DNA from 4 places in the Paenibacillus sp. 2RAB27 genome. Region 3 is predicted to be linked to each of the others. Evidence: riboswitches for the same ligand, from Rfam matches in the RefSeq annotation. Region 3 holds a riboswitch; each other region holds the start of a gene.

Region 1 (7,076 bases), on a different contig from region 3:
AGCAAGACAAAACGAAACGACTCTCGGTTTATTTGCCTGAGAAAGTGAAATCCGAGTTAGAACAAATGGCGGATGCCACGGGCCTATCGATGACACAGCTGATCGTCATGGCGACGCAGGGGCTGCTTGCGAATTATGCTGCACAGGGTGGCGCGATTTTTGCGGATCTGCTGTCAGCGAGACATCGTATCCTGCACGAAGTGAAGGAGAAGCAGACGCTTCTGGACCAGGAGAAGCTGAGCATGCAAGCTTACTACGGCGCACGGGCAGAGGAGTATGAACGGATTTATCACCGCGAGGATGCGGAGTATCAACAAGAATTGGCCCTTCTGTCGGAGATCCTGAAGAAGCAGGTGGAGGGACGCTGTGTGCTGGAAATTGCCTGTGGCACAGGTTATTGGTCACACATTGCCGCAGAAACGGCGACACAGCTAGTAGGTGTAGACATTCGCCCAGAGGTACTGCGCATCGCGGAATCGAAGTCATGGCCGAAGGGGAATGCGTCTTTCAAGGAAGGAGATGCGTATGAGCTCTCCGGGATAAGTGGGGAGTTCGATTACGGGCTGGCCAACTTCTGGTTCTCGCATATTCCGCGGAATCGGATCGACAGCTTTTTACAAGGCTTCCATGAACGATTGGGCAGCGGAGCGCAGGTGTTCATTGCAGATAATATGTATGTGCCTGGCAGAGGCGGCGAGCTTATCACGCATGAGGAGAGCGAAGACACCTACAAAAGACGCGAGCTAGCCGACGGCTCCAAGCATGAAATACTTAAGAATTATTTTACTTACGAAGAGTTAAATGACATTTTTCGACCCTTGTCACAGCATTTGCGCATCTTTGTAGGGGGCAGCTTCTGGTATGTGAGCTATACAATCAAGTAGCCCAACACCGGGTTCATTTTTCACTAAAATAAGGTGGCCATAACCATGAGTATAATTTTGCCAACGTTGTCACGCAGATGAGTGGCGTGTAAGCGACCAATACTCCCTAGTGCCCTGACGTAAATTTCAGTCCGAGCACGCCGACCAGAATCAAGACCATAAACAAGATACGAACTAAGCTGATCGGTTCATCGAGAAAAAGAGTGCCAATGATAATCGCGCCTACAGCACCGATGCCAGTCCAGGCCGCATAGGCCGTTCCGATCGGAAGAGTTTTCGTTGCTGCAGCTAAGAAATAGAAACTAACGATCATGCCTAGAATCGTAACAATCGACGGGACTAGTCGCGTAAACCCATTGGAAAATTTCAATGAAATGGCCCATACGACCTCAAATACACCTGCAATAGCTAGAAATAACCATGCCATAATGAACACTCCTTCATGTGCGAATTTATGATTTACGATGTCAGTGCCACAAAATAAACAGAGAAAAGCCCGGGAATATCGCACTGTTGCGATAGACTCCCGGGCTTTTCTCCCTCCGTGACCACAGCATATTTGCTGTGTGTTTTCCCTTGGACCAGCCGGCAGTGAAACGCCGCGGAACCCTAGAAAACGACATGCCGTTATTATAGTCTGGCTAACATGTCATGTCAAGTTATCCATTTTGGCTGCGACCTAGTTAGCTTATCCTTATTCCTCTAGCGCTATGTTGTTCAATGCCAGATGCGCGCGGAACATATCCATGCCGTCTGGCTGCTCCTGTTCGGGTACCCACGTAGCGGTATCCCATATCTTCGAAAGTTTAAGTGCACGACTGCAGTGTACGAAACATTCCTGCACCTCGACGCCAACAGCGACGATCGGCGATTTCCCATTAAGCTGCATAGTCGCAAGGAGCTCTTCATCTCTCGTCAGCCAAGCGCGACCATTGACGCGGAGCACCATGTCGACGCCTGGAATGATGAATAAGAGACCCACCTGCGGGTTGTTTACTATATTTTGCATAGAATCTATTCGACGGTTTCCGAGTCTTTCTGGATAAATCAAGCGGTGATTATCGAGAACGCGAACGAAACCTGGGCCATCGCCACGGGGGGACACATCACACAATCCATCCGCACCTGATGTAGATAAGAAGAATAAAGGTGATTTGGCGATGAACGCTTGAGCATGTTCGTCAATTTGATTGATGACTTTATTTTGTACCGCAGGATGAGGCTCTCCAATATGATCTCTAATTTCATCAATGGATCGAACGATGCCGGGAAATGGGGGTGAAATATTGTCTTGTGTGTTGTCCATGCGTTCTTTTCCTTCCTGAGGCCAGAGGCCTTTGTTCAAAATACCAGCATGTATATGCGGAACATAAAAATTCGGCTGTTTTCTCCGTAAACACTTTGAGAAGTCCTCGAAGGACGTTGTAGACGTTTATTTTGATATTGTAGTATACGCCGATAACCTCGTTCAAATGAATGAAGCCCTGCAAGCTGCTCTTTCGAGCAAAGCTTAGCAGGGCTTCATTCTGTAGCGAGAACATTACTTGGATTCAGCAGTTAGTTGATTGTAGATATCATCCCACAGAACACGTCTGGCGGATACATATCGCTTCGCATAATAGGATTCGCTCAACTTATTCTTCACAACACCTTGATTGGTAGCGGAGTGAACGAATTCACCGTCTCCGAGGTACATACCTACATGAGAGATACCGCTGCCATCCGTGTTGAAAAATACAAGATCGCCCTTACGAAGATCTTTTTTGTCAACCCAGTAGCCTTCGCTGTTTTGCGATTTGGAGCTGTGTGGAAGGTCGATGCCGAACTCATCGAATAAGTAGGATGTGAAACCAGAGCAATCAAAGCCTTTGGTTGTCGTTCCTGCCCATTTGTAGGGAGTTCCTACGAGATCTTCGACTGCGTTGTCCATGGAGGACGATGCGAAAACGCTTCCTACACTTACACTCAAAAACAAAACAAGACTAAAAACAAGAGCAACTACTTTCTTCAACTGCTTGTCTCCTTCCGGTGCCTACGAGGTTAGCTGGAGGGTTCGGTTGAAGGTTCCCTATGATCCCTGTCTTGCAAGATCAATTCACCCGGAGTGGTTCCCCCGTTTCCCCATAAACTGAGGAATTCGGCATGAAAAATTTGGTTTTCTGATGCTAGTCCTTTTAATTCGTCATAAACAATGAAATTCCTCTTTTTTTGTTTAAAAAAAGGCGGAAAAATAGGCAAATAGTTCGGGAAATAGACAAAAAAAAGCCCCTTTCTCAAAGAGAAGGGGAGAGCGCGTAAGCTATTCACTGTTTTGCTGGATATTAGTTAGGTATTTTGGCTGAAAGCAGCTGATATTGGGAAGAAATGCCCCAAATTTGGAAAAAAATGTGGAAGAGGGGATACAATTGATAAATGATGAGGGCTACCAGTCCTGCCCATAGGTAAGTAGCCGTGACTGTGACCCCTGCCAAAAGTCCTGTGAACAGTAATAGGATGATGGCAAGTCCAATAATCGGCAGCGAATATCGAAAGAAAGAGATGATTGTCGATGTAATCCCCAGTTTGGCCGCGATGGCGAATTGCACATACATGAACAGCAACTGCAGGACAAAGCCATAGACCATTAAACTGAGCAGCCAAGGTAGAAGCTTGAGAACGATCTGCTCATAAGAGCCGCTATGTCCCAGCATATAGGCGGCTTTGGGAATAAGCCAGATGAGTGGGAATAGTGTAAGCGCGATGCGGATCAAATACACGAGCAGGAAGGGGAGCATGAGCTGCTTCATCCCGCGAAAGAAGCGATAGCCGGCATTCTGGTGAGGGTGAGTGAGCGAATAGTAGACACCGCTATTTAAGAGAGGCGTCAGCAGCATGCGCGCACATAAGAGTGCAGCAAGCCACCATAGATAGGAATAGCTGAGATCTGTTTTAATTAACTGAAACTGGCCCTCTGCTAGGAAAATCTGCAAGGCCTGCTTGGGTTGCTCAGCGCCAGGGAACCGATGCATGAGGGGGACAAGAACACCTTGTACGAGCTTATACAGGAGAATACCCCAACCCATCTGATATAGGAATAAAAAGATCGTGGCAAAGGGCTGCGCCATAGCTGCCCTGAAGCCTGCTTTGATATAGGTGGCCAACGAGGGTCCCTCCTTAACGTTTTCTTTAAAATATAAGAAAGTATAGTTGCAGTTTATACAATGCTTATATTTCTCCATAAACACTGTGATACGTCCTTGAGGGACGGTGTAGTCGTTTATTCTGGGAAACTAGCATCGTAAGCATACGCTCAGAGTTTGTCATGAGACGTAAGCCAAGTCCTTACCAGGCGACTGAGCCAAAAATGGCTTGCAGGAATTGAATAATGCCAAGATTCCACCGAATTTGAAGCTTCGTATTTAATTGCGTTTGATAAAAGTTGTTGATGTGCTTATTTTCGAGTATGAGCGTGTACTTGGGATCGATGCGCACCCAGTCGACAGGCGAGGTATGCGTTAATTTGAAATCGATGCTGCCTTCCTTGCCATCCCATGTTTTATCTAACAATGTGCCATCTGCGAAGTGGAACTGAATCGGCACTTCAGGTGAGTTGCCGCCAAACTTAACGATGCGGACTGTGCTTTCATAAGTCTCGGATCCCTTGTTGCCTTGAGGCTTTACATGGACACTTTCGACGGAGTAATCCATCATCAGATTGCCATAGACATATTGATTAAAGAAATCGTTCCAATCTGTTTTGCTGATCTCCTCCACGACCTGTTGGAAATCCTTCGTAGACGGATGTTTGAACTGCCACTTTTGGAAATAGGATTTCATGATACGATCCATCGTCTTGGTGCCGACTTGCTGCTCAATGGCTTTGAGTACGAGCTTGCCACGCGTGTACACATTTTCAGCATATTGATCATGCCCTGTGTAAGCCCATGCATTCTTCTGCAGTCCATTTGGTGAGGTGATATAACTGGATTCAACAGGTAAATTAGGTGCTTCGCCGTATTCGACTTCCATCACTTTATCTTCTGCATAAGAGGTGAAGCCTTCATCAAGCCATGCTTCCTCGAATTCATTGCTGGCTACAAGCCCATAGAAGAATTGGTGGCCGATCTCATGGACGACGACGCGTTCCAGTTCCAAGTCTGGATCTTTGTCGCTAGCTCCCCATGCGGTGACTAAGGTTGGATATTCCATGCCGCCAGCACCATTCCCGCCAGGAGGGGGGACGACGATGGAAAGAGTAGAGTACGGATACGTTCCGTACCACTGACTGTAACGGGAGAGTGCTTTTTTGGCCGCATACATGTAACGATCTTTTAAATCCTGATGATTAGGATCAAGATACAGTTTGATTTTGACTCCGGGAACCTGTGGGGCTGAGAAAGGCTCTTCCACATAGATGAAATGAGGAGAGGCTGACCAAGCGAAGTCATGCACATCCTCAGCATAGAATTGGTATGTCTTCGTGCCCTTGTCCGTCACAGCAGGTTTAACAGGAAATCCAGTCGCAGCCACAATATAATTTGCGGGCACCTGAATTTTCACATCGTACATGCCGAAATCCGCATAGAACTCGGAATTTCCGTGGTATTGATGGAGATCCCAGCCAGGTTCAGCCCGTCCCCTAGTTCCCTTGCGCTCATAAGCGGCAACCTTCGGGAACCATTGTCCAGCCATAACGAAGTCATCGACATACCCCATTCTGGCAAAAGCTGCAGGCAGCTTAACAAGGAATTCGGTATTGATGGTTACACGTTCACCAGGTCCAACAGGCTTGGATAACGGTATTTTGAGCAGCGTGTGGTCATCCTTATTGCCGTCATCCGGCTGAACGAATGACATCCGCTTGGTCAGATCATCACCTGTATCTGATTTCACGGAGAGCAGTTCCATACTGCCGCTACTCTCGTCTTTCGCTTCATCTTCACGCAGTTTCCCGCCAGACTCGCGCATGAATGTCGTTTTCTTCGAAGCGAACGCATTCGGATAGAGGTGAAAATACATTTCTTGTACAGGAACTGAGCCTGGATTTTCCCACGTGAGTGTTTGTTGGCCTTGGAGCTGCCTCGTTTCTGGTGTGTAGGCAACATTCATGTGATATTCGGCAATACGATAACTAAGTGGTGTTGAGGTTTCTAACGGTTTGCCATTATCTGCAGGCTGCATGTCCGGTGTCTGAACATGGGGAACATCTTTAGAGACGACAGGAACAGTCCCTCTTGGTGTGGAGGGGAGCAAGGTGTTCGTTATTAACACTGCGCCGGCTGCAAGGAGCATGACAGCAAACCATTGTACCTTGCGGCTATTGAATAGAGCATTCATATCCATGAGATTCACCCCGCCTAAACAAGCATCTACAGCATGTATATGTAGACAACCTAGGGAATATTTCTGCGAGGTGAAAGAAATATGATAAATGTCCATGGGAGCCCGCCGCCACTTGTTCTACTGGGAGACTTTCGCTACAATGAAAGCATGTCGTCATTTTAACCTAATGTAGAGTGGAAGGTGCCCTTATGGAAGCGGATAAGAAGAAGCTGGCCTTAAATATAGTAAGCTCGAAAGTGAATCACAAAGGCTTCGGTGCAGGAGCCATTGATCTGAGTAACGTCTCCGGCATCATTATTGATGGGGATGAAGCGTATTTGGATGAAGGTACTCTTCATGCGAAGAGTAAGATCGAGAAAGGCATTAAGTTCTCCACGAACAAGGAGGATGTCCCTAATGGTCGTAAAGCGTGGATCGTGTGGGTAGCGGTTGATCGTACAGAAGAGGGCGCCTACTATGCGGGGATGTCCGCTTGCGAAATGCTAGTCGACACCGAAGCACGCCGCGGATGGAAGATTCTTGCGGAGCACGTGAACAAAATGGACGGCGCGATGAAACGTAAATTCATCCTGGAGGGCTTGTCTGACAGTGAGCGAACAGCCCTTCGAAACTGTCTGATTGCGCACAACGAAGACTGGTGGAACCGCTCGGATCAAAGCCTCAAGGACGCACTCTCCTAAGCTTAAAGCGGCGAATATGGAGAATATGAACATTATGTGTCATCCATTGTTCCGCAATGTCGAAGCGGGTATACTATACCCTAGTGTATGTTACCTCATATACTAGGACAGCAAAAAGGCAGGACTAAGACGCGCTTAGTACTGCCTTTTTGTGTTTTTATTTAGTGGAATGTTAGTCGTTCCACCAACG
Region 2 (8,606 bases), on a different contig from region 3:
TACTGGCAGGAGGTTGCTTTGTTTACTTTCTTGTGAAAGGAAACTGGGGGAAAATGTTCCAGGCGGTGCTCATTGTGGCTGTACTTCAACTCATTCGACTCGTCGTCAAATGGACGAAGACGACCCTATTTACATCGCTGCGTTTCTGTGTGCTGTTGTTTATTTTTGTCACGATGTTCCTTGCGAATGAATTCGGCTATTACGGCGTCATCCCTTATCTAGATAAAATCGAGCATCTCTTCTCGGGCGTGATCCTCTGTTTCATCGGTTTATTGATATATAGCAAAGCATCGAATCATCAAGAGGGGGTTGAACCACCTTCACCGCATGTCGCGGTGTGGCTGTGCTTGTTCTTTTCCATTGCGATGGCTGGAGTTTGGGAGATATATGAATTCGCGACAGACCATCTCTTCGGGCTTGATTCACAGAATGGCAGCCTGCTCGATACGATGACAGACATCATTTGTGGAACAATAGGGGCGATTTTGACGGCTTGTTATTTGGCGTTGAAAGCTAAGAATCGGTCACTTCCTTTGGTGAATATAAGATAATTTTGGCAGAACTTACCTTGTCATTTCGCTTCGTTTGTGGCACTATTAGCACTATTGAATGGAGGAATTGACAGCATGGAAGAGTTGCCTAATTGCCCGAAATGCCAATCTGCTTATACGTATGAAGATGGAAATTTACTGGTGTGCCCGGAGTGTGCGCATGAGTGGTCTTCATCAGTCAGTGAAGTTGAGAATGGCGATGATCAGAAAGTGGTCAAAGACGCGAACGGTAATGTATTGAAAGATGGGGATTCCGTTACGGTCATCAAAGATTTGAAAGTCAAAGGGACTTCATCCGTTATCAAAATGGGTACAAAAGTGAAAAACATTCGCTTAGTCGAAGGCGATCATGATATTGATTGTAAAATCGATGATTTCGGAGCAATGAAATTAAAGTCGGAGTTTGTTAAAAAGATGTAAGAGGGGGATCCGTACGACGTGCGGGTCTTTTTTCTTTGAATAAGGGATAGTTTAGCATCGTGTGACTCATCTTAAATAGAGCAGGATTGATAAGGGTGATCGACAGAGGAGGGGATTCGTTGCAACTATTTCATCTTAGTTACATTCTCTTGTTTAGCGCCGTGCTCGCGGCTGGAACGATCGGAGTCGCTTGGTTTGTATTTCATAAGCGGAAAAGGAAAGCTCGTTAAACTTTAAAAGTCGAATGTTGCTCGTTGGAGCTTATGAAGCTCTAGCGGGCTTTTTATTTTTTGGATTATTTGTTCCATACCAGGCATAAAAAGGGAATAGGAGGCTTTTCGCGAATACTATTTATGGAGGGGGGCTAACTGTGAAACTATACGAACGATCATTAAAATCTCAACTTGTTAGTGTTTGTATTTTTTTCTTCTTATCTTTGGTACAACTAATCATTAATATTGGAGACCATCGCCCAGTTGGTTTTATTGTTATTTTCAGTTTTTGTCTTGGACTATTTCTCATTCTAGCTGTCATTATTAGTATAGATCTCATCCAAAAAGACGCGGAGAAAATAGTGGCTAAAGTAGAATTTATCGAAGAATTCCGTATTCATATTCGAAAACCAAATGGAAAGTTAATGAAAGTGCGTGTAAAAGCAAGAGAATATGAAAAATTTCATCTCAATCAATCTATCGAATTACTGGTGGGTAAACGTACTAGTGCCTTGCTCACAATCAAAAGTTTGGAGTATGAATCTAATGACGTTTCTCAAGCAGACGTTAGTACTACGGAGGACGTATGAAGCGAGTACGAAAACTTCGATATTCATATAACCAAAGATGAGCAATTTACGGTATTTCATGATTGGACGCTGGACTGTCGGACGAATGTCAAAGGGCAGTCGAAAGACTACCGGCGGAATATGGACCGAATCGGATTAACCGCATTGCACCTATCTATAAGTGAAACAAAGAGGGCACCTGCTAGTAGAATCTTCTACTTGCTGGCTGCCCTCTTTCACTTTACCTTGGCCTACTTTTACTTATAAAACGTGGATTGAAAAGGTGTCAGTGCTGCAATGACCGCATCCCGAAATATATCACTTCGTGTAATTCGACCATTCGTAAATAGACCATAAGCGCCTTCTTTGTGATTACTCCCGACCGTGCTGCTCAGTTCATCTATGATGTGGCGCAGCTCGGTTCCACCTTGCATTAATTTCTCTCCAATTTCTTTGGGAATGGGGAAATATAAACCTTTGCCGACATAGAGCTGATTTCCATCCCAAGCGGCGCAAACAGAGAAGAGATACCACTGCCTCGTATGGATGCTGTCGAATGTAAGGCCACCCTCAAGTCCAAGTCCAAAGTTGGCTTCAGGCTCTGCCTCAAGCACATTTTTGGCCCGCGTGATCGCACCAAGAATGGTTTCATCTTCCGTCATTGGCTGGTCAGATACACCAGAAGGGACAGCGTGACAAATCGGTTCTATCCCCGTAGCCACTACCACAGCAGCCCGCTTTGCTTGATTGTTCGTACCTAAAGCAATTCTTACATCTTTGTCAAACATTTGACATCACTCCTAACTTTCCTAAAACAGATCAACAGAAACAATAAGTTCTAGTATATCATGTTTTGATTTCTATTAAGATTAGTAGCAAGGTGTGCCTTTTCTAATCAGTACTAAATGTGTGCAAAGTTGGGCATATTTGTTAAAAACATGTGTTGATGAAGGGGACAATGGTGCTGCAAGCATGGGAAAAATTCTGCTCATTACATTTTATATCCTTACCATCATTACCTTTTTCGTTATAAAGCGAAGGTTGCAACTGTTTGAAACAATCTTCTGCTGGTTAATTGTACTTTTACTGCATGGTGTCTACTTTATGATTATCACCTTGAATTATCAGTTATTGATTCCTTCACCTCGGTTATCGGATATCATCTTTAGAATCATATATCAACAAGTGATTACGCCGATTATAGTGATATGGGCCATAGAGCAGTTTGTAAAAATACGTGGATTATTGTACAAGACGTTGTCCATCTTTATTTTCTCAATCTTTCATGTGGTATTGAAATTTTGCATGCAAAACTTAGGAATTGTTCACTACTCTGAACAGTGGAGAGTATCTTGGTCATATTTGGAAAGTGTCTTGCTCCTTATTTGTACAGGACTTGCACTACTATTGTATCGTTTAGTTATGCGAAAGGAAGGAATACCATTTGAGTCACCTTGATGTGCTATTGCAAAGGAATACGATATTTACACTCGTTTGTCTCGTGTTAAGTTATGGTTTTATGTGGTTTCTGCCAAGTAACATGCCAAAATCTGTGAGTATCATTATGATGCTTTTCAGTCTGAATACGGCCAAAAATTTGGATACGATCATTGCCGTACCACCGTTTGACCTCTATAACACGAATATTTATCCGTATTTCGATTTTGCAGATATTCTAACATGGTCTTTATATCCTGTCTTTGGTTATTTTTTTGCTTATTACTACATCAGGTTCCGTATTCGTGGGTTGATGATTCCTTTCTATATATTAGGTTGTTCATTAATAGGAACAGCCTATGAATCTTTAAATGTTTATTTTGATGTATTTCAGTACCTACACTGGAAATTAAGCTATTCTTTTTGCGTGTATCTCATCGTGCAGACGCTGTGTGTTCTTGTATTTACAAAGCTGAAAAAGCATTGGATTGATCAAAAATCTAAATCGACAAGGAGAATCGATCGAACTTGAGTTCTGTACAAGAGCATCCGCCACGGAGACAGCAAGCTTTATTAAGTCTGGACGGTTTAACTAGCCTGCGTTGGCAGGATCCGAAGATAATAGCGTGGTGGTCAGCTTCCTTTCCTGGATTCGGTCATTTCCTGCTCCATCAATTTATACGCGGATTTCTGTTATCAACATGGGAAGTGGTCATCAATTCACTTGCTAGAATCAATGAGGCGATCTATTACTCCTTCAGTGGGCAATTCGAGTTGGCTGCACAAGTTATTGAGCCAAGGTGGGCATTCGCCTATGCCTTCGTTTACTTGTTCGCGATATGGGATAGTTATATCAAGGCGATCGATGCGAATAAGCAATGCCATCTGGCAAAGCTTGAAGGAGCAAGAATTACTTCCAATCTCATTAAACCTTGGACGATCACGAATATTAGCTACAAGAGACCTGGGGCAGCTATGGTCTGTTCCTTTGTTTTTCCGGGACTCGGCCATTTATATAATAACCGAATTGCTTTAGGATTCTATTGGGTACTCTGGTGGTTTATTTATTTGACCATGTCGCGATCACACGAAGCTACTCTTTATCTGATACTTGGTAAGTTATCCAAATCGACTGCACTACTAAATCCACATTGGCTATTATTCATGCCGTCAGTCATTGGAGGCTCTGTGTATGACGCATTTATGACAGCGCAAGATCATAATCGACTTTTTCGTCTAGAGCAGAAGCAATACTTAGCAGAAAAGTATCCACATTTTCCATTACGTCTGTTTGAGAAGGAGAATGACCCGCATGCTGATCATTAGTACTTTTGAGCACTCGATAGAAGTGGAGGAAGCACTAGCCGTACTTGAACAGATGGGTCTAGCTCGTAATGAAATCATGGTTATCATGATGGAAAACTATATGGACATACCCGATCATAATTACAATTCAAATCCGAACAAGAAAGCGCTGGCCTTCGAGGTTGGTATGGCAACATCCACGGCATTCACTGTCATTGGGATTAGTTTCGGCTTCATATTGTATTGGGGGCCAATTATTTGGGGAGTTATTTGCGCTATTTGCGGATTTATTGTGGGGTATTGCCTCACACGCATCATACAAACGAAGCTACTTAAACATGTTATTCGCAAAAAAGAGCGATTACCCGAGCTTGCTGTCATTATCCAATGCCATGAGGAACGATTTAAAGAGGTACAGCATGTGTTGTGGGAATACCAAGCGCTATCCGTAGGCAAATTTTAAAAATAGAACATATGACAAGCTTGAGCTTTCAAGCTTATTTTTGCTGGATTGCACGAAAAAGCAAGAGGCTAATGGATATATCCACTAGCCTCTTGCTTTTTACTAACACGCGTATTTTCATTTCATTTTAGCTAATTCATAATCAAACCATGTTCCCATCTCACCCGTAGTCAGATTCTCTATCGTATTGTTGCGATGTTTAATGAAAATGTTTCTGTTCTTATCCAAATAATAGTCGCCAAAGACATAGTCGGATAACCGTTTTGTTTCTAATTTCGTATTCAGTTTGTACAGTCCAGCTGTATCTTGCACAGCATAATCCTTATTCGAGATGCCATTCAATACGATATAGAGGCTTCCATCGGTAGATGCAGGATTGGTCAATGAAAGATTAGTTATACCTAATGCATTGACATCCAATTCATGAAGCTTTTCATTTACCATGTGAAGCGTTCCTACTTGGTCTAGCAAGCCAACGCGGGCACTACCCGAAATATAGCCACTTCGACTAGGTAATTTAGCAGAAGCAATCCACACGGTACCATCTGGATTCGGGATGACGCGGTCTAGCTTTTGATTGAAATCTTCGAGTCGGGTCACGTTCCCATTTTGAATAAGAAATGTATAGGTCGTGCCATAATTTGGACCAATAGCGGCAATCGGCAAGGTCAGATTAACGGATATGATTACCCGTTGATCGCCAGCAGGAAATGCCGCGTACGTATGGACAGGTGCTCCCCAGGCTGCCGATTCCCATACATCGGAGTCTGTAAGTGTGTATACTTTTACATTACCGTAGTACAAATCGCGATCTTTACGCACTAACTKTATTGGTTTACCAGCTAATGGATGGGGAGAACTAGAAAGTCCTTTGAAGAATTGATCTTGTTCTTCATTGTTTTTCCATTCGATTTGATAGTTGTTTTTATCCATCTTAAGCATGGATTTTGCAGGGTCCGCGGAAAGCAGGGAGTAGAAATATAGTGAACTATCATCGTCACCGATGATGGAATAGATAGCATTTTGCCCACCGACTAGCGAAAGTCCTGCATCATCACCCCATTGGATGTCAATCTGAAGAAGATCATGGACGAATCGCCAAGTCAAAGGCATATAAATCACATCTTGATACGTTAGAAAAMGGTAGGGCTCTGTTTGATTATTGATTTCTACTTGATTCATCGTAATTGGCACATCGGAAATTTGGACAGAGTAACTGCTTGCATTACTTTTGGTTGTCAGATCCTGTTCAAGCGGGTTTTGATGAATGGGTGGAGGGAAATTCCGATTTGACCAAATCTGCAATCCATCGGATTCACTCCAGTTGTATTCAATGCCGAGCGTTTGGAAATTGTTCCATGTCATGGGTAGGTAAGTGATGTCTTTATACACCAGAAACGGGTATTGGCTATGGGTAATATCCATGTCTTGACCATTGATTTGAATTGGAAAATAGGGCAGAGATGCCTTCACAGATACGCTTGCTGAAGCTTGCATGGGAAGTAACGGTAACAATCCGCTCATCAATCCGAGAATGACAATCGAGCATTTTATAGCAAATTTCTTCAAAACCATCACCCTTTTCTAAGTTAGTATTGCTACTGATTAGACGCGGGATGGTGAGAAAAGTTGTATGAATAAAGGAGGATATATCCAGATCGTGTTGTTGATGGTAAATTTTGAGTCATGATCTCACTGAATTCCCATGTTACAATCGTTGAGATCCATGCTGGATCAAAACTTAGAAGGCCGAAGCTTTTTTGAAGCACGGGGGAACCAATCTTTGGGGTGAAGTCGCGTTATGCGCGGCCGGGTGATTACTCTTTGATCCGAATCCGACAGCTAACCTCGCAGGCCGCGAAAAGGAGAGGTTTATAGTGAAACGTTACAAGAAGCTTGTAGTTACAGGAGCACTAGGTTTGACCGTCTTGATGGGGGCGAACTCAGCATTTGCTGCTACGGGAACGCACACGGTAGCAGGCAACGATACCATGTGGTTAATCTCGAAAAAATATGGCGTCAGCCTTACTTCGCTGATCAAGGCGAATCCGCAAGTATCCAACCCGAACGTGATTTGGTCGGGCATGAAGCTCAACATCCCAGGAAGCACGGGTACAACTGTTGCGACTAAACCACAGGTTACGCCAGCACCTACGCAATCCACTTTCGCTAGCCAAGTGGTTACCTTAGTCAACCAGGAGAGAACGAAGGCTGGATTGAAGCCTTTGACCAGCAATAGCGCACTTACCGCGATGGCACTGGATAAAGCGAAAGACATGTACAATAACGGCTATTTCGATCATACATCGCCAACTTACGGGTCACCTTTTGATATGATGAGCTCCTATGGCATCTCTTATTCCTACGCGGGTGAAAACATCGCCAAAGGTCAACAAACGCCTGATGCTGTCATGACAGCATGGATGAATAGTTCAGGTCATAGAGCGAATATTTTGAGTCCGAACTATACCCAAATTGGCGTGGGTTATTACAACGGTGAGTGGGTACAGGAATTTATAAGTAATTAAGTTAAGTTACGTGATAATCGTGGATTGTGGCAGTCTCCCTTGGGAGGCTGTTTTTTGTATTAACGCTTCAGTGTGGGTCACCTGTACTGCGAAGGGGAACTACGTTCCGCAACAATGGATAAAATCCAATAAATCCAACCTACTAATTGTATGTGATGGTATTATATATCATATGGATCGGCAAGGATCGTATTATGTAGCTGAAAATCTAAATTGATACAGAAAGAATATTGAGGTGCATCCKGTGATTAAGATTTTCACAGAAATCGAAATAAAAGCATCTATTGATGTTTGCTTTGACATGGCAACGAATATTGATATACATACGCGGACTGTTTGGCCACATACCAAGGAACGAGCGATAGCTGGAACGACAACAGGCATGATTAGTGGAGGGGATACAGTTACTTTTGAGGCGAGACATTTCTTCATTAGGCAAAAACACAAGTCACTCATATCGAATTATGCTCGGCCTTACCGCTTTGTTGATGAGATGTTGCAGGGTACGTTTAAAAGTATGAGGCATGAGCACGAATTTATCGATTTAGGTAATAAAACTTTGATGAAAGATACATTAACTTTTGAGGCCCCGCTGGGCTGGGTCGGATGGATCGTTGAGAGGGTTGTGTTGAGGAGATATATGACACGATTTTTGAACTATCGGAATGAGCAGTTGAAAATTTTAGCTGAGCAAAAGTAAGTAGGGAGAAGAGAAGAGAGGGGATCCAATTGAAATTCTATCTTGCATCCAGTTTCAAAAACATCGACAATGTCCGATATGTTGCGAAGCAGTTGAAGTCTATGGGATATCTTCAAACATACGATTGGACGATGCATACAGGTATCGATTCACTTCAAGAGCTCGCGGCGATTGGTGCGAAAGAGAAAGAAGCCGTATTGCGTGCAGATCTCTTCATCATCATGTTGCCAGCGGGTAAGGGAAGCCATGTTGAGTTAGGACTAGCTCTCGGAGCAGGGAAGGCTATTTTTATGTATTCTGCTAACGATGAGATGAACGATATTGACAAAACGAGTACGTTTTATCAACTGCCGGAGGTGCAGAAAATCATCGGACCGATAGACGACTTAGTCTTAACGATAAATAAAAGTTGCGATCGAAC
Region 3 (8,606 bases):
ACACAGGCAGCACGATTAACAGCAGCGCCATTACGGACAATAGCTGAACACGTCCCTGCGGAATTGCGGTATCAATAATTTCCTTCATGACTAGAGGCGGGATCAACCCCATCACTGCCGCAAGCAGTGCCAAGCCGATAATGACCAAGAGCTGTCCCCAATATCTTTTGAACAATAACAAAATCCTGCGTATCGATACATCCTTTAACTTGGCCTTTGGACGATTCCGGTCGGAAAGCCGCCCCATTCCCCCTGGCCCACCTGCTCCACCTGGTCCGATCACTCACCCATCACTCCGATCTTTCTCCTCTTTGCTGCCCCTCAGCTACAAAGGAATGGCATAAACAATTGCCCGGATTACTTCTTCTGCCATCTGCATAACACGAAATAACGAAGTCGTTTGCAGGACGTTATACTGTCTAGGTCCATCCACATTCACGATCGCTGCAATCGTGTAATCACCAATTGGAGGTAAATCTTTACCTACTGATTTCCCTGGAGCCAGTGGCTGGTTCGACAATTGGTACAAACCCACACTTAATTTCCGTCCCAAACAAGCATCTATCGCAATAACGACAACATTCGGTGGGATTTCCTGCAAGCGCACGGCCAAATTAGTAGCATCACACGGTGCTGCAAGCGTGCCAATGACGTACGGATAGCCCAGCTCTGCAAGCCTACTCCCCACAAGTGGACCTAGTGCATCGCCAGTTGAGCGATCTGTCCCTATACATACAAAAGCAATCCGACTAGGCTCCAGCCCCTTGCTCAAAGCAATCATTTGCAGAAGCTGCCCTAACTGCTCGCCATCTACTTTTTTCCAAAACTGCTCCTGCAGCCCCATCGGTTCTTTCTCCATCTTTGCCTCCCTTTCAGGCATGTACACCTAACCTTTCACCTGATGCATAATAGTTCCATTCTTTCACATGGAGGCGGGCTGTGTCCACTTGTATACTTCCATATTCGCATACACCAAATAAGCGTTACTCGACGACCGAGCAAAGCCTATTCATGCCGCTTATAGAGGTTGTTCAAAAACTCCACTTTTGATCACGAAGTAGTCCATGAAGCGTATTCAACCTTCTTAATGTACGCGATTCATTCGAACAATGCGATAATAGAGCTGATCGCTGACCTCTTGCTCCACTTCCAGATAACCTTCTGAGTGAACATAATCCCCTAACATGAACGTGGAAGCATCCGCCGAATCGGCATGTGTAAGAAAGAGCAGCGCTACCTTATCATCCCCAACCACAAATCCAACCTGTTCCTTCACCTGAAATTTCTCTAGAATTTTGCCATGATGTGATCTCACGATATGATGGAACCGCCAAATGCCTTCTTCCTGAATGATAAAATAAAGCACACGATTGCGATGCGCATTGCTAAACTCCCGCGTCACACCGATCATACACACCTTCTCACCAACACGTAAATATTCATCAATCACATAAGATTTCAGTCGTAACCGATTCACATTCTTGCTCTGAATATAAGTTTCCATCTCATCTATTGAGCGCTGATCTCTCGGATCTTGTTTTGTTGCATAAAATACTTCTTTAATAAACGTATCTGTTTGGAATTGCCTAGCCCCTTTGAAATGGTTATACGTATGAAAAAATTGCTTAATCACGACCCGAATGTCTTCTGGTATGGCAGGACCTGTTTCCACGTTATACATGCGATCTGTTCGACCCGACAATTTAATTTTATGAAACAAGCTTTTCCAGACACTGACTTGCATGCCGTACGCGCCACCTACTTTCTTCCAACCATTGTTCCATTATAGGCTATAATTCTCAAAAATTCGATAAGAATCGCACAAATTCGCGCAAAAAATAGAGCATCTGCCGCTTTGCTTTCAATAAAGAAAGACTTAGCGAACATACGCTCTTAGATCGATGATTTACTTGATTTCGTAACTACCTATAACACGCGTTTAGCACCTACATATCTGGAGCCCCAATAGGAGCTAGCGAGACTATCAACCGTTACACCAACGGATGTTGTCGAGGAAATGAATTGATTATTTCCGATGTAAATGCCTACATGGTTGACGATACCAGAAGCAAAGAAGACGAGGTCTCCCGCTTTCAAATCCGTCACTCTCGCCCCCGCATTATCGTACATTTGCACGGAGGTGCGTGGCAGCTCGATACCTTTGGCCTCGTATACATAACGAACGAATCCAGAGCAATCAAAACCCTTAGGTGTAGTTCCTCCCCATCGGTACGGTGTCCCTTTGAACGTCGTTGCAGCTTGAATAATTTGAGCTGCAATGGATGACTGAACGACCTTGGCCACTGGGGCTGCTAGAGCTGCTGGTGGCGGTGCAATCCAGGCTGGCTTATGAGTCTTGCCGTCCTCTTCCACGATGGCAATTTTATTCGCATCGTTCCACGCAATCGCAGATCCAAACGTCTCTGTAACAAAGCGTAGAGGGACATAGGTACTCCCTTTAACCAAAGTTGGACTGCTCTCTAATTCAACTAACTTACTGTTCACGATCGCTTGCTCTTCGTCCGTTGTGAGTTGAATCGCCTGCTCCTTGTTCATCAGCGTGACGACGACTTCATCGCCTTGCTTCGCCCATCCCACTTGATAGCCTAACTTCTCCGATAGCACACGTAATGGCACCTGAAGTGTACCCTCCGTATCAATAAACGGCTGTACTTCCGGGAACTGCACCAAGTCATCATTGACTTGAACCTTCACCGAAGAGGTGTCTGGGGCAGCAGCATGCGTGGATGGAGCGGCGAACAGGAAAAAGGCTGCGCCTACAAGAGCGCATGAACAAATAAAGCTTTTGGTAAAAAGTTTCAAAACGTTGTGCCTCCTTGAAGCCTCCGAGGTTAGTTGACGGGTTCGGGAAGAGGTTTTCCCTAGCGCACCCATTAGCCTATGGCTAACTGAGCATTCATTCACCCCAAGTAAAGAAGTCCCCCGTACCAGAGCTTTCGATGCTCCGAGATTCGGCATTTTTTGTCTATATTAGACTAGCATAGTTCGTTTTAGGATGACAACTTTTGCGAGATGGTAAGTGTTTCCTTTCCTATGTAAAGCACAAAAAAAACAGCCACTCTTTTCAGAGCAGCTGCTTATACACCTCGGTAAATAGGATATGCTTACAGGGATTAAACTCATTTTCTGTCATCGGACTAGGATAACTCATGATGTTGAGAGGCAATTTCAGTTGCCCTTCTCTGAGTGGTGGCTGCGCATAAGGAAATAGGTTCAAATGGAAGCCGCAGCGCTTATAGAATTCAATTCTCCGCGTAGCATCTGAGGCAGTCGGAGGCTCGACTTCAAGTACGATAGGGGTACTTGCACGGCTCATATACGTCGTCAGCATTTGCTTGCCAATCCCACCGCCTCTTATGGCAGCGTTGACGGCGATATGTTCCACAAATCGAAACGTACTAAAGTTCCAACTGGCCAAGAAGCCAAGTAGCTGCCTTTGAGGATCTTTCTCGACATCGATGCTGTAATTAGGATGAGATAACAGTGCTCGTTGACCTTCATACGTCCTTATTTCAGTTACAGGAAAAGCGGCTTCCATCAGCTTAAATACCTCTTCAAATGAATCCATTTTTTCCATTTGTCAGCACCTCCCTTCAAGTTAGTAATAGGTTATCCAAGTGTGAAGCCTCTTACTTCAGACCTTACCATTTTGAGAAAAAGGCATGTGCCGCTGCATGAGAGCCAGGAGGTGTCGCGTGCCCCATGAAGGGGTACACTTCAATCGATTTGTGTGCTGATTCGATTCGGTTATACGCAGCGAAAATCGCTTCTGGCAAGCAGCACGTATCCTTCAATCCTACCGTAACGTGAACAGGCTGCTCAATTCGATCGCCCAAATTCACGATATCGAAATAGGAAACTGTTCGCAGTACATCTGGCAGATATTCTGGGAACCGGGTAACGAATTCCGCTGCCTCACTAAGTGAGCTGACCGATTGCAACAAGCCCAAATCCATGTGGCATAGATTCGGTACATGGGCAATGGTTGACCGAATACGCTTCTCAAGCGCGGTTACGAGTAGGGCAAGCCCTCCGCCCTGGCTTCCGCCGTATACGAATACCCGCTCACTGTCGATTTCTGGCTGCTCTAACGCGCAGTGTACAGCACGTAATGAATCGATCGCAACTGCACGATAGTAGCTCGTCTCCGCGTCGAGAATCCCCTGTGTAATCCAGCCCCTCGTCATGCCAGTCTCCTGTGGCAGCAGGTTACCGCTTTCGCCGCCTTGCCCGCGTACATCAACCGCAAGTACCGCATACCCCATAAGCAACCAAGCAGCATGATCCTCGGGTCTTCCCTTGGAGCCCGTATAGCCTGGGAATGTAACAATACAAGGTACCTTCTTAGACTTGCTCTCAGCATTAGGCAGTAACAACCAAGCATGAATCGGTGTTTCCGCAGCACCCTGCAAGACGATCTTATTCACTTCCGCTTGTATAAAAGGTGATGCTACCGGCTCTCTTGTATAGGATGCATCTTGCGTAGCTTCCGTATATGCACGCTCCCAGAATGCAGCCAGATCAGCAGGCGCCGTTAACTGCGATTGATACTGGTGTAACCCCTGAATACGATTTTCAATAGCGTTCATTTCGGTAAGTCCCCTTTGCATGTTTTTCCCATTTTAACCTAGATACACGTGTATGACTATTGGAAAATATGAATATGAAACGGAAGGTCGATGCTCTATGTCGATGAATCTGTCGGTTCTTTTGCGAACGCAAGAAGACTCCCGATTCGTGTTTAGATGTATAAACTACAGCTAATTTACTCGAATCTGATGTATTTTCGTGATTACATGGAGAAAGTACATTTAATTTATATGAAATTTGAAGAATCGACCAAATCGAAGGAATTTAACTACAGGAAATACAGTTAAGCTTTCGAATTCGAGAAATACGCTTCAAATAGATGGAGAAAATCCAGTTAAATTGCGGGAAGTAGGTTTATTACTCATCGAGCCCTAAAGGGTTCAATTCCCTAATAATGAAGAAAGAGACCACCCGAAGGTGGTCTCTTTCTTCTGTAAGCGGGCGGCGGGAATCGAACCCGCGCGATCAGCTTGGAAGGCTGAAGTTCTACCATTAAACTACGCCCGCATATAAAAAATTCTAAAATGGTCGGGACGACACGATTTGAACATGCGACCCCCTGCTCCCAAAGCAGGTGCTCTACCAAGCTGAGCTACGTCCCGTAGTGAATATAAAGTGTAAATGGCGCGCCCTGAGAGATTCGAACTCCCGACCTTTTGATTCGTAGTCAAATACTCTATCCAGCTGAGCTAAGGGCGCAAATATTGGAGCGGAAGACGGGGATCGAACCCGCGACCCTCGCCTTGGCAAGGCGATGCTCTACCGCTGAGCCACTTCCGCACGGTGTAATTTCTCTTTCGCTCATCAAGTGATTCTCTGAGGCGACAAGGAATAATATATCAGGTATTCAAAACAAATGCAACTTTTTTTTATATTTTTTTATTATTTTATGAAAACGCCCCCAAATGGCAGCACTTCCCGTGCTATGCGGCGCAGTAAGCTATCCGATTTCATATGCTCGTCCAACTTGGGATCTGGCTTACAAGGCTGCATAAGCACATGCCCATGCCCCGTAATCTCCCAGTGATAATTCATATGCTGACTTGCCAGAGTGTTGCCGTATACACAGAGGCGCAGCTTAGCTTGCCGCGGATAGGCAACAAGGCAACTCACATCAACATACAAAGGCTCCACAGCATCCAGGGCCATGTGATGTATAGGGCCAGCTGTTAGCAAACCTAGACTGCCGGGACCGTGAAACTGCATTTTAACTAAATCTTGCGTGATCAACGTGTTCTTCACACTCTGTAGATGCGTTGTAAAGGTCACACCTTCCGTATAGAACAGCACATGTCGAAATTCAAACAATAGATCATCTTCGGCTTCCAAAGGCACGACAGCCAAACTATACGCTTCTGGCAATCCCATTAACACACGCCCAGGACCGAGTATACGTGATTGGATCAACCGCTTCTTCCTATACATGCTGGGAAGCTTCATCAGTGCATCTTCACGCTGCTCAGGCCTTCCCTGAAATGCAACAATTTGGTTGGGATGCAGTACATGCACAGCCTCTCCCTTTAGAAGCTGCAGTGTAGCCATCCTAGCTTGTGAGCTTGCATTTTCATAGATGATCTCCAAACCACACAACCTCCTCACCAATGCTGTTAGCGCATTCCACGCTTCCTTCTCTGCCAAACGAAGAAGCGAAACACACGTCCAAGCAAGAAATAGCCTACAACCAACGCGGCAGCAGTAATCACCATGTAGGTTATTTTGCGATTTCGTTTATCCTTATCCAGCGCAACTTGTTCCATCGCCTTCAAACGTTCTTGTAACTGCTCGTTGTCCTTCTTAAGTGCCTCATTCTGACTGAGGAGACGATCCTCGATTTCTTGCGACTGCCTGACGGCTTCCGACAACTTGTCTTTCTGCTCTTCTAATTGCTGCTTCGTAGCCTCATAATCCTTCTGGATTTGTTCTACATTGCTTGGCAATTGATAGATTTCTTTTACCCGATCCAACCAAGATGCGTGGGCCGCGGGCGTGGGATACATGAACCCGACGATGATGATAAGGACACCAATAGCTCGTCCAAACCTAGATATGCTACGTATTCGCACCCGCTATCCCTCCCCATGGTTGGCTGCTCGACATTATGTTCTATTTTACAGCAAAATTCACCCCATCACCACTTTTACCGCTTCAACAGGATATCTCAAAATCGTTTTCATTTTATCAGGCTCTATCTTCCTCAGATCCGATAAGTAGATCTCATGATGAAGACCACAGATCCTTAGCTGGTTCTGCTCTATATATGGATACATTTGAGAAAGTGTTTCCGGTTCAGTCGCATATGGTCCAACGTGCAGCATCTGGACACAGGTTCCCTCGTTCAAGGATTCATAGCCTACATTAGCTATTAGCTTCAGTTCCTTTTTCTTTACCATTGCAGCTGTACGTGCTTCTTCCACAACCTCACCCGCCACATACGTTGGCATGCGAATCAATAACTTCCAATGCCATTCTTCCCTCGGTACCTCCAAGGCCGTTCGGGGATCCCCATCTACCCACCATTGCCCTTCCAGCTTCGCTACTGTGAAATCTTTCTCCAGCTTCTTGTAATGCCCTTTAACGCCGTAGGCGACCGAATACAGCGCTTCTGTAGCGTTAGCGAAGATGGTACCGTTGGGATCTCCTTTGCCAACAATACTTACATAGGAGATAGGTTCAAAAACAACGAGTTCTGGCTTCGTTGAAGCTGTGTAATATGCTTTATAGGTCTTGGCTAGATCTAATTTCTCCATGATGCACTTCCTTTCTTTTTCTATTACTATACAAAATAAACCCTGACAACCTTATGTCAACAAACAGAAAAAACTTACCCTTCGCATAATTGCGAACAAGTAAGTTTTTGTCTCATGAAAAGGATATGTAATTATTCCGCAGCTGGCGGTGTGAAAGAACGTTGTGCAAATTCCGCATCCAACATGTAGAACGCATTGCTATCTTTATCGATACGTTTCAGCTTGTTGATAATGCTATCGAACATAGCCTCTTCTTCAACCTGCTCGTCAATGAACCATTTCAAGAACTGCATAGTCGCATGCTCTCTATCATTCAATGCCAAATCGGATAGGTGATAAATCCGTTTCGTTACTTCTTGCTCATGCAGATAAGCATGTTCAAATGCGTCCAAAATTGATTCGTACTGATTCACAGGCGTGTTCATGCCATCAAAGCTGACCTTTTTCCCACGGTCATTAATAAATTTAAAAATCTTCATGGCATGAAACTTCTCTTCTTCTGCTTGTACTTTAAAAAAGTTCGAAAATCCATCCAAGCTTTCCGCAGCGCAATAACCAGCAATAGCTAAGTAGACGTGCGCGGAATAAAACTCATAATTCATCTGCTCATTGAGCGCTTGTGTTAGTGTATCGTTTAGCATCTGTGCACACACCTTTCTGTATGGTTATCTCTTGCGTATTCCCCATACATACAAGATTAACAGAATTGTACATGCAAATACAAACGGAAGTAATAATTTTAGCAGATTTAGGTTCAAGCCGTCACACTTTTGGCCTTCGACGCCGATATGATTTCTTTAATCTGAGCATATAAATGGTCCGGTGACTCCGCGCAAAGCAGCTTCTTCTTCCCGATCATGGCGATACATTCTTTCTTGCAATGCCGGCAATTGCCTAAGCATTCCTTCTTCTTTTGTTTCAAGTCTGGATACTCGTGCTTCAACGACTTATATATTTGTTTCGATCCGAATTTCTCATTTCTGCAGCAGTATTTAATCGTTTTCAAAATGCGATCTCCTCCCGCCATTTCGCGTCAATCACTACTCTTGATATTAGTGATAATAATAATCAATGTCAACCATATTTTAGATATGCATGTACGAAAAAAAAAGCTTTCTTCTATCCCCGTTAAAGGATGAAAGAAAGCTCTTTTTGTTTGGATGCGCGTAGAGGGACTTGAACCCCCACGGTCGCCCGCTAGATCCTAAGTCTAGTGCGTCTGCCAATTCCGCCATACGCGCATGCTAG
Region 4 (6,503 bases), on a different contig from region 3:
CTAGAAGCGGCGAAGGAAGTCATGGAGACGTGGCGTATCCCGACGCAGAACTGTGTCTTAGCTCATGTGACGACACAGATGGAAGCGATCAAGCAGGGGGCCAGGGCTGATCTTATATTCCAGAGCTTGGCCGGTACGGAGAAAGGCAATCGCGCGTTTGGCATTCATAAGGCGCTTCTGGATGAAGCGGATGCCTTGATTCATAGAATGGGCAGTGCGGCGGGGCCGAATCGGTGGTATTTTGAAACGGGGCAGGGTTCGGAGCTATCTTCGGAAGCGCATCATGGCATAGACCAAGTGACGTTGGAAGCGAGATGCTACGGATTAGCTAGAATCTACAAGCCTTTTTTGGTTAATACGGTGGTAGGTTTTATCGGTCCAGAGTATTTGTACAATAGCAAGCAAGTTATACGTGCAGGCCTTGAGGATCATTTTATGGGCAAAATGCATGGTCTCCCGATGGGGGTTGATGTGTGCTATACCAATCATATGAATGCTGATCAAAATGATATGGATTCCTTAGCGGTCATGCTGGCTTCTGCTCATGTGAACTTCCTGATTGGCGTACCTATGGCGGATGACTGCATGCTCAATTACCAATCACTCAGCTACCACGATATTGCGACTTTACGCGAGTTGTTTGGGCGCGCGCCAGCACCAGAATTTCGAGATTGGCTGCAAGACATAGGCCTATGGTTGAACGGTACGCTAAGTCCGCTAGCAGGTGATTCTAGGCTATTCTGGCGAGGAGGTGGAAAGCGTGGATGAATTCGCTCGGATGAAAGCACTAACTCCGGCACGCATTGGCGTTTCTAGATCAGGTACACGTCCATTAACGAGTGAGTTACTGACTTTTCGATGGGATCATGCTAGCAGCGTGGATGCTGTGCACAATGAGGTGAGTTCTGCTCTCTTAGCAGAAATGAGGTGGCTCATCGTCGATTCTTGTGCAGAAACGAAGAATATGTATTTGAAGCGTCCTCATCTAGGGAGAGTATTGAAGCCCGAAAGCAAACAGGAGCTATTAGCGAAATGTCAGCTTAGGCCACAAGTGCAAATCGTAGTATCCGATGGGTTAAGTGCAAATAGCATCGAAGCGAATATGCGTGACCTGTATCCTGCCTTGCTGGATTCCTTGCGATTGCGAGGCTTAACAGCGGGAACGACAATCTATGTGAATCGCGGACGGGTAGGCTGTATGGATGCCATCGGAGATTTGTTAAATCCGGAATGTCTTGTGCTGCTTATCGGTGAGAGACCCGGTCTTGTGACTGCTGAGTCGTTAAGTGCGTACATGTGTTATAAGCCAAGAACGGGGGGAACGGATTCGGATCGGATGGTTATTTCGAACATTCATCGCGGTGGAACACCTGCCATGGAAGCGGGGGCGTATATTGGGGGAATGCTGGAAGAAATCTTGAAGCAGCGAACGAGTGGCATCGAATTCAAATGAAAAAGCCCGGCTGCTGAAGCCTCGTAATGAGAAGCTTCAGCAGCTGGGTTTATTTTCGCAGGCGGAAGATGGTCCTAGTAGAAAGTAGCAAGAATGATGACCAACAGTACATAAAGTACAAGAACTAAACCTGCGGAACTTCCGTATCCTGGCGTTCCACAACCAACTGCAGCTGACATAGTATCCCCTCCGGTTTTGAATGTGGGTTAAACACTATATAACATATGTGGGTGGGAACCCTGTTGATTGGACATATGCCCTTATTGAGTGGAACATTCAACTACAAAAAGAGCTGCCCTTGTATGACTCTTAGGGCAGCTCTCTCCATGCATTTAATTGGGAATTTGATACACTTTAATCTTCTGGAAGCCAAAGCTTTGTAATGATTTCCTTGAGCCTGGAATAAAGATGTCCATGCGATTTCCTTTAATGGATCCGCCCGTATCTGTTGCGTAGACGTACATGCCGCCTTTAGGAAGCCCGCTAAACGAATAGCCTTCAATATAAAGCTTCGTGCCAAGTGGAATGACGGAAGGATCAACAGCAACTGTGCCAATTGCTAGTGGGTTGCCCATGTAATCAATGGCTCCATACCCGCCATTTTCAGAAGGATCTGCCGAATAAGCTGTAGATTCGAATACTTGATAATCAGGTGCATGTTGCTCTCCATCTTTACTTAAGATAGCTAGATTACTGCTTGCATCCCACTGTACAGGTACGCCTGCGGTTGTGGAAAGGAAGCGAAGAGGTACATATACACGTCCATTTTGATACTGAGAAGCTCCGTCTAAGATGACCGTTGCATCATCAACGTTAGCTTCTTTTTGCCCTGAAACCAAGGTAATCGTATGATTGTCGTTATTTAGTGTTACCTTAATCTGATTGCCATCTTTCTGCCAGTTGACCGTATATCCGAGCTTCTCCGTTACAAATCGAAGCGGGACTTGGGTGGTGTGGTTGCCATCCAGAAATGGCTGTGCATCAGGAAAATGGATCAGTTCATCATTGACTTGCACTTTCACGGCCATTTCAGCTGCTTGAGCTGTAAATGGGGAAAGAAAGCCTCCAGCCAATACTGCTAGTGAGGCAGCTAGGCTAGTTAACCCTTTGGTAAGCTTATTCAATTGGTAATCCTCCTTCTTGAGCCTTCGAGGTTAGTTGACGGGTTCGGGAAGAAGGTTCTCCCTAGTCTGCTCCAAGCTGAAGCAAATATTCACCCCAAGTATTTCGTCCCCCGTACCAGTGCCTGCATATATGCACTAGACTCGGCTTCAAATATTTTAGCATCACTGGCATGCTTGGGCAACGACCAAAATATGGTTATGCCCATTTATACTAGACTTAGGTCTAGGTTCAAAAACAGTCGATAGTCGGTTTTAGAACCTCAGAAATTGAGCTACCATAAGAGTATGATGATGGATGAGGGGCGATTGTACATGAATAATAATAAGAATCGGGAAATGGATCCTACTAATATATTTGACCGTATTGGCAAAATGGCTGAAACCGTCTGGCACGAGACGATCGGCAAAACGAATCCAGCCACTTCTGACGACGGTAGCCAGATCGCACAGCTTGAGGAACGCTATGAGGAAGCGCTGCAAGCAACGATTGCCTTGCGCAGTAACATCGCGCGAGCGGAAGAGATGGCGAAGCTGCGCGGTGAGCAGGCCGAGCTTGCGATGCGCGCTGGCGAAGAAGATCTAGCGCGGCTTGCCCTGCAAGAGAAGCTGAACGAGGAAGCCGCGAGCGAGCACTACCGCGCGCAGTACGCGAGCAGCCAGGACTTGTGCCTGGCGCTCGCAGAGGAACTGCGCGGGCTGCGTGCGGGACACGCAGCCGAGGATGAGCAGCCGCGCGGCGGGCTGCACGGCAAAGAGGCTCGCGACACATGGCGCGAGCTGGAGGTCACCGGCCGCGAGCTCGGCCGGGAGGCGTTGCAGGGGCTACGCGTAGCGGGCCGCCTGTCGAAGGAGACGCTGAAGGAAGCCGGTGGCAACCTTCAACACGAACTGCGCGCGCTGCGCAGCAAGCTGCAGCATGAGTGGCAGCAGGAGCAGCGTTCTCGCGGTGAGCGAGACCCGCACGACAGCAAATAGTCATGGACGGTGACCTCCACGAAAGCAAAGCCTTGATCTATAAGGATTTGCATCTTGGAGGTCGTCCATTCTTATGGTATGCTAGGAATCGTATGAACGAAAGAGAAATGGCAGCCAGAGGAGGTGCATCGATGGGAGAGGAAACGAAAAATAACCGCAGCCGGAATACAGCGCTTTTGCTGATTGGAGCCGGTATTTTTTTGCTTCTGGAACATACCATAGGCTTTTTTCCCGTTATGGCCGTAATCCTTATTTTGCTGGGCATTCATCGTGTTCGTTCACGCAAAGAGCGCAAGGGCTATGTGCTGATGGGGATTGGTGCCGTCATATTATTCGGTGATCATCTTACCATTGTCATTTCGGTTGTGTTGATTTCATTAGGTTTATTTTTCATTCGATCCAAGCAGATTCATAAAGATGATACGTATACCCAAAAGCAGAAGATTGTTGATAGCCTTCGCCTAGGCCGAGAACCATGGATTCAACGGAATTCCTCGACGTGGTACTTGGTGGGAGAAACGTATATGGATCTTTCCATGGCAATTCTCGAGCAAAAAGAAACGACAGTTATCCTACAAGGTGTTGTAGGAGATATTGATATAAAGGTGCCTGACGATATCGGCGTTTCCGTCACAGCTTCCGTCATGCTGGGTCAGCTTCAAATCGCGGAAGAAAAAGAGTCAGGTGTGATGAACAAAGTCGTTTGGCAATCGCAGAATTATGGGCATTGTGACCATCGGGTGAAACTCATACTTTCTTTCATCGTAGGAGATATAAAGGTCAAAGTATTGTAACTTTCTTTAAATAGTAGAAAATATAGTCTCATATATACATGGGCTATATTTTAGATAAACGAGACCGTTTTTAGAGGACGGTGTAGTCGTTTATTTCAAGGGGGTACTTCACCAAGTGGACGGCTACAAACGACGATTAACGAACATGATCTGGCGCAGCATGGGGGAAGCCATCCTATTTAGCTTCGCCGTTTTCGGAGCTATGCTGTATTTTCTGAATTCAAGTCATTTGATTGAGCCCTTTACCAGTTGGCAGCAGGGAGTCAAGTTCTCGTTCATGGCTTTGTTGATTCTGGGTGTAATTGGGGCGGTATTCGGTTACTGGAACAGTTCTAAGGTGACACGCAGACTTGAGCCCATGATGGAGACGATGATTTTATTAGAAAAAGGGACATTTGCCCGAGAAGGCTTTCAAAACGGGGATGACGATGAGATTGGACGCTTAGGCGAACAACTCAGCCGTATTATGAAGCGATGGGAAGAGCAAGTGACCTCCCTTCAACGGCTGTCGAATAGCAATGCTGAGCTTACCGAGAAAGCCAAGCTTTCCGCGGTTATTGAAGAGCGTCAGCGCTTGGCGCGTGAGCTGCATGATGCGGTAAGTCAGCAATTGTTTGCTATATCCATGACAGCTACGGCTGTTGGACGGACACTGGATAAAGATTTTGAGAAAGCGAAGCGGCAGATTCATCTGATTGAAGAGATGGCTTCCGTCGCTCAATCCGAAATGAGAGCCTTGTTGCTGCATCTGAGACCGATCCATCTCGAAGGAAAACGACTGTCGGAGGGACTCGTTGAGCTCTTGAAGGAGCTAGCGGCCAAGGTTCCAATGGCGATCAGCTGGGATATGGATGAGGAAATCCGCTTGAACAAAGGGATCGAGGATCATTTATTCCGAATTGTGCAAGAGGCGCTTTCGAATGCCCTGCGTCACTCTAAGGCGAATAAGCTGGAAGTGAAGCTGCTGCATCGTTCTGACGGTATCCGGTTAGTGATCCGCGATGACGGTGTTGGTTTTGAGCTGGATGCGAAGAAGCTGACTTCTTATGGCATCGTGTCCATGAAGGAACGCGTGAACGAAATCGGCGGTTCAGTGGATATTATTACAGCACCAGACCGAGGAACACGTATTGAAATTCGAGTACCAATCTTAGCAACCGATCCTCAATTGATCGAAAATTAACATCGTACATAGAGAGGAAGAAGCGAATGGACGACACCTTAATCAAAGTATTACTAGTCGATGATCATGAAATGGTCAGAATTGGACTTGCAGCTGTTCTAGGGACGGAAGATGGGATTGAGGTCGTTGGCGAAGCGAGCAATGGCCACGATGGCATTCGTTTAGCTCAGGAATATCGTCCGGATGTGGTGCTGATGGACCTAGTTATGGAAGGTATGGACGGCATCGAAACGACAAGGAAATTATTGCAACTCTATCCAGATTGTAAAGTCATTGTATTGACTAGCTTCTTAGATGATGAGAAAATGTATCCAGTTATTGAAGCGGGTGCCTTCAGTTATTTGTTGAAAACCTCGCGTGCCTCCGAAATCGCGCAAGCGATTAGAGCCGCGGCCAAAGGACAATCGATTCTGGAGTCGCAGGTGGCTTCGAAAATCATGAATCGCTTCCGTCAACCAAAGCCCGTTGCGGAGCCGCATGAGGAGCTGACGGACCGCGAGATGGAAGTGCTTCGCTTGATCGCGAAGGGCAAATCGAATCAAGAGTTAGCTGATGATTTATTCATCGGCGTGAAGACAGTGAAATTCCACGTCACCAACGTTCTATCCAAGCTAGGCGTAGAAGATCGCACGCAAGCGGCGATTTATGCCTTTAAGCACGGACTGGCGGAATAAGGCAAGGGAGCGATAAATTTGAATGTAGTCAAACAGATTTGGAGCTGGTTTGGTTCCATTGTAATTTCCTTTGTATTAGTCGTCTTTCTAGGTGTTTTTGTGTTTCAATCTACGAGAGTTAGCGGCCATTCGATGGATCCGACATTGCATGATAGTCAGCGCGTGTATGTTTCGAAGCTTTCGCATACGTTTCACTACGAGCCTAATTATGAAGACATTGTCATTATCGACTCTAGGGTTGAAATGAAGCGGACTTTTAAAAATGATTTGTTGGACAGCCCATTGCTCAGCTTATTTGTT

What was found. A riboswitch is a leader RNA that binds a small molecule or an ion and turns the genes downstream of it on or off. The one in region 3 is predicted to bind cyclic di-AMP.
Region 1: another riboswitch for cyclic di-AMP. It lies ahead of AB4114_RS31560 (C40 family peptidase); the one in region 3 lies ahead of AB4114_RS05310 (C40 family peptidase).
Region 2: another riboswitch for cyclic di-AMP. It lies ahead of AB4114_RS33015 (CAP domain-containing protein); the one in region 3 lies ahead of AB4114_RS05310 (C40 family peptidase).
Region 4: another riboswitch for cyclic di-AMP. It lies ahead of AB4114_RS10720 (stalk domain-containing protein); the one in region 3 lies ahead of AB4114_RS05310 (C40 family peptidase).

Annotation. Positions count from the first base shown of each region.
Region 1 is NZ_JBFRGR010000043.1:10,620-17,695, forward strand. Features, by position in the region: gene AB4114_RS31545 (methyltransferase domain-containing protein) at 1-884, shown strand, start outside; gene sugE (quaternary ammonium compound efflux SMR transporter SugE) at 991-1,311, opposite strand; guanidine-I (ykkC/yxkD leader) riboswitch at 1,406-1,508, opposite strand; gene AB4114_RS31555 (MSMEG_1061 family FMN-dependent PPOX-type flavoprotein) at 1,579-2,190, opposite strand; gene AB4114_RS31560 (C40 family peptidase) at 2,425-2,895, opposite strand; cyclic di-AMP (ydaO/yuaA leader) riboswitch at 2,899-3,037, opposite strand; gene AB4114_RS31565 (hypothetical protein) at 3,206-4,024, opposite strand; gene AB4114_RS31570 (M1 family metallopeptidase) at 4,206-6,200, opposite strand; gene AB4114_RS31575 (YwhD family protein) at 6,395-6,886, shown strand; gene AB4114_RS31580 (transglycosylase domain-containing protein) at 7,059-7,076, opposite strand, start outside.
Region 2 is NZ_JBFRGR010000050.1:22,399-31,004, reverse strand. Features, by position in the region: gene AB4114_RS33055 (hypothetical protein) at 1-551, shown strand, start outside; gene AB4114_RS33050 (zinc ribbon domain-containing protein YjdM) at 627-971, shown strand; gene AB4114_RS33045 (hypothetical protein) at 1,342-1,773, shown strand; gene AB4114_RS33040 (DUF84 family protein) at 2,010-2,540, opposite strand; gene AB4114_RS33035 (hypothetical protein) at 3,197-3,721, shown strand; gene AB4114_RS33030 (hypothetical protein) at 3,718-4,515, shown strand; gene AB4114_RS33025 (hypothetical protein) at 4,502-4,957, shown strand; gene AB4114_RS33020 (hypothetical protein) at 5,075-6,526, opposite strand; cyclic di-AMP (ydaO/yuaA leader) riboswitch at 6,695-6,829, shown strand; gene AB4114_RS33015 (CAP domain-containing protein) at 6,835-7,485, shown strand; gene AB4114_RS33010 (SRPBCC family protein) at 7,730-8,185, shown strand; gene AB4114_RS33005 (group-specific protein) at 8,215-8,606, shown strand, end outside.
Region 3 is NZ_JBFRGR010000003.1:1,026-9,631, reverse strand. Features, by position in the region: gene AB4114_RS05325 (ABC transporter ATP-binding protein) at 1-247, opposite strand, end outside; gene yyaC (spore protease YyaC) at 326-859, opposite strand; gene AB4114_RS05315 (hypothetical protein) at 1,085-1,744, opposite strand; gene AB4114_RS05310 (C40 family peptidase) at 1,927-2,823, opposite strand; cyclic di-AMP (ydaO/yuaA leader) riboswitch at 2,827-2,988, opposite strand; gene AB4114_RS05305 (GNAT family N-acetyltransferase) at 3,086-3,598, opposite strand; gene AB4114_RS05300 (acetylxylan esterase) at 3,663-4,610, opposite strand; tRNA gene AB4114_RS05295 (tRNA-Gly) at 5,048-5,118, opposite strand; tRNA gene AB4114_RS05290 (tRNA-Pro) at 5,137-5,213, opposite strand; tRNA gene AB4114_RS05285 (tRNA-Arg) at 5,234-5,310, opposite strand; tRNA gene AB4114_RS05280 (tRNA-Gly) at 5,317-5,391, opposite strand; gene AB4114_RS05275 (AIM24 family protein) at 5,494-6,192, opposite strand; gene AB4114_RS05270 (hypothetical protein) at 6,219-6,674, opposite strand; gene AB4114_RS05265 (GyrI-like domain-containing protein) at 6,732-7,358, opposite strand; gene AB4114_RS05260 (ferritin) at 7,490-7,999, opposite strand; gene AB4114_RS05255 (DUF1450 domain-containing protein) at 8,113-8,364, opposite strand; tRNA gene AB4114_RS05250 (tRNA-Leu) at 8,520-8,599, opposite strand.
Region 4 is NZ_JBFRGR010000006.1:23,482-29,984, forward strand. Features, by position in the region: gene AB4114_RS10705 (ethanolamine ammonia-lyase subunit EutB) at 1-768, shown strand, start outside; gene eutC (ethanolamine ammonia-lyase subunit EutC) at 761-1,453, shown strand; gene AB4114_RS10715 (YjcZ family sporulation protein) at 1,528-1,632, opposite strand; gene AB4114_RS10720 (stalk domain-containing protein) at 1,786-2,577, opposite strand; cyclic di-AMP (ydaO/yuaA leader) riboswitch at 2,582-2,734, opposite strand; gene AB4114_RS10725 (PspA/IM30 family protein) at 2,890-3,552, shown strand; gene liaF (cell wall-active antibiotics response protein LiaF) at 3,684-4,346, shown strand; gene AB4114_RS10735 (sensor histidine kinase) at 4,462-5,529, shown strand; gene AB4114_RS10740 (response regulator transcription factor) at 5,556-6,203, shown strand; gene lepB (signal peptidase I) at 6,222-6,503, shown strand, end outside.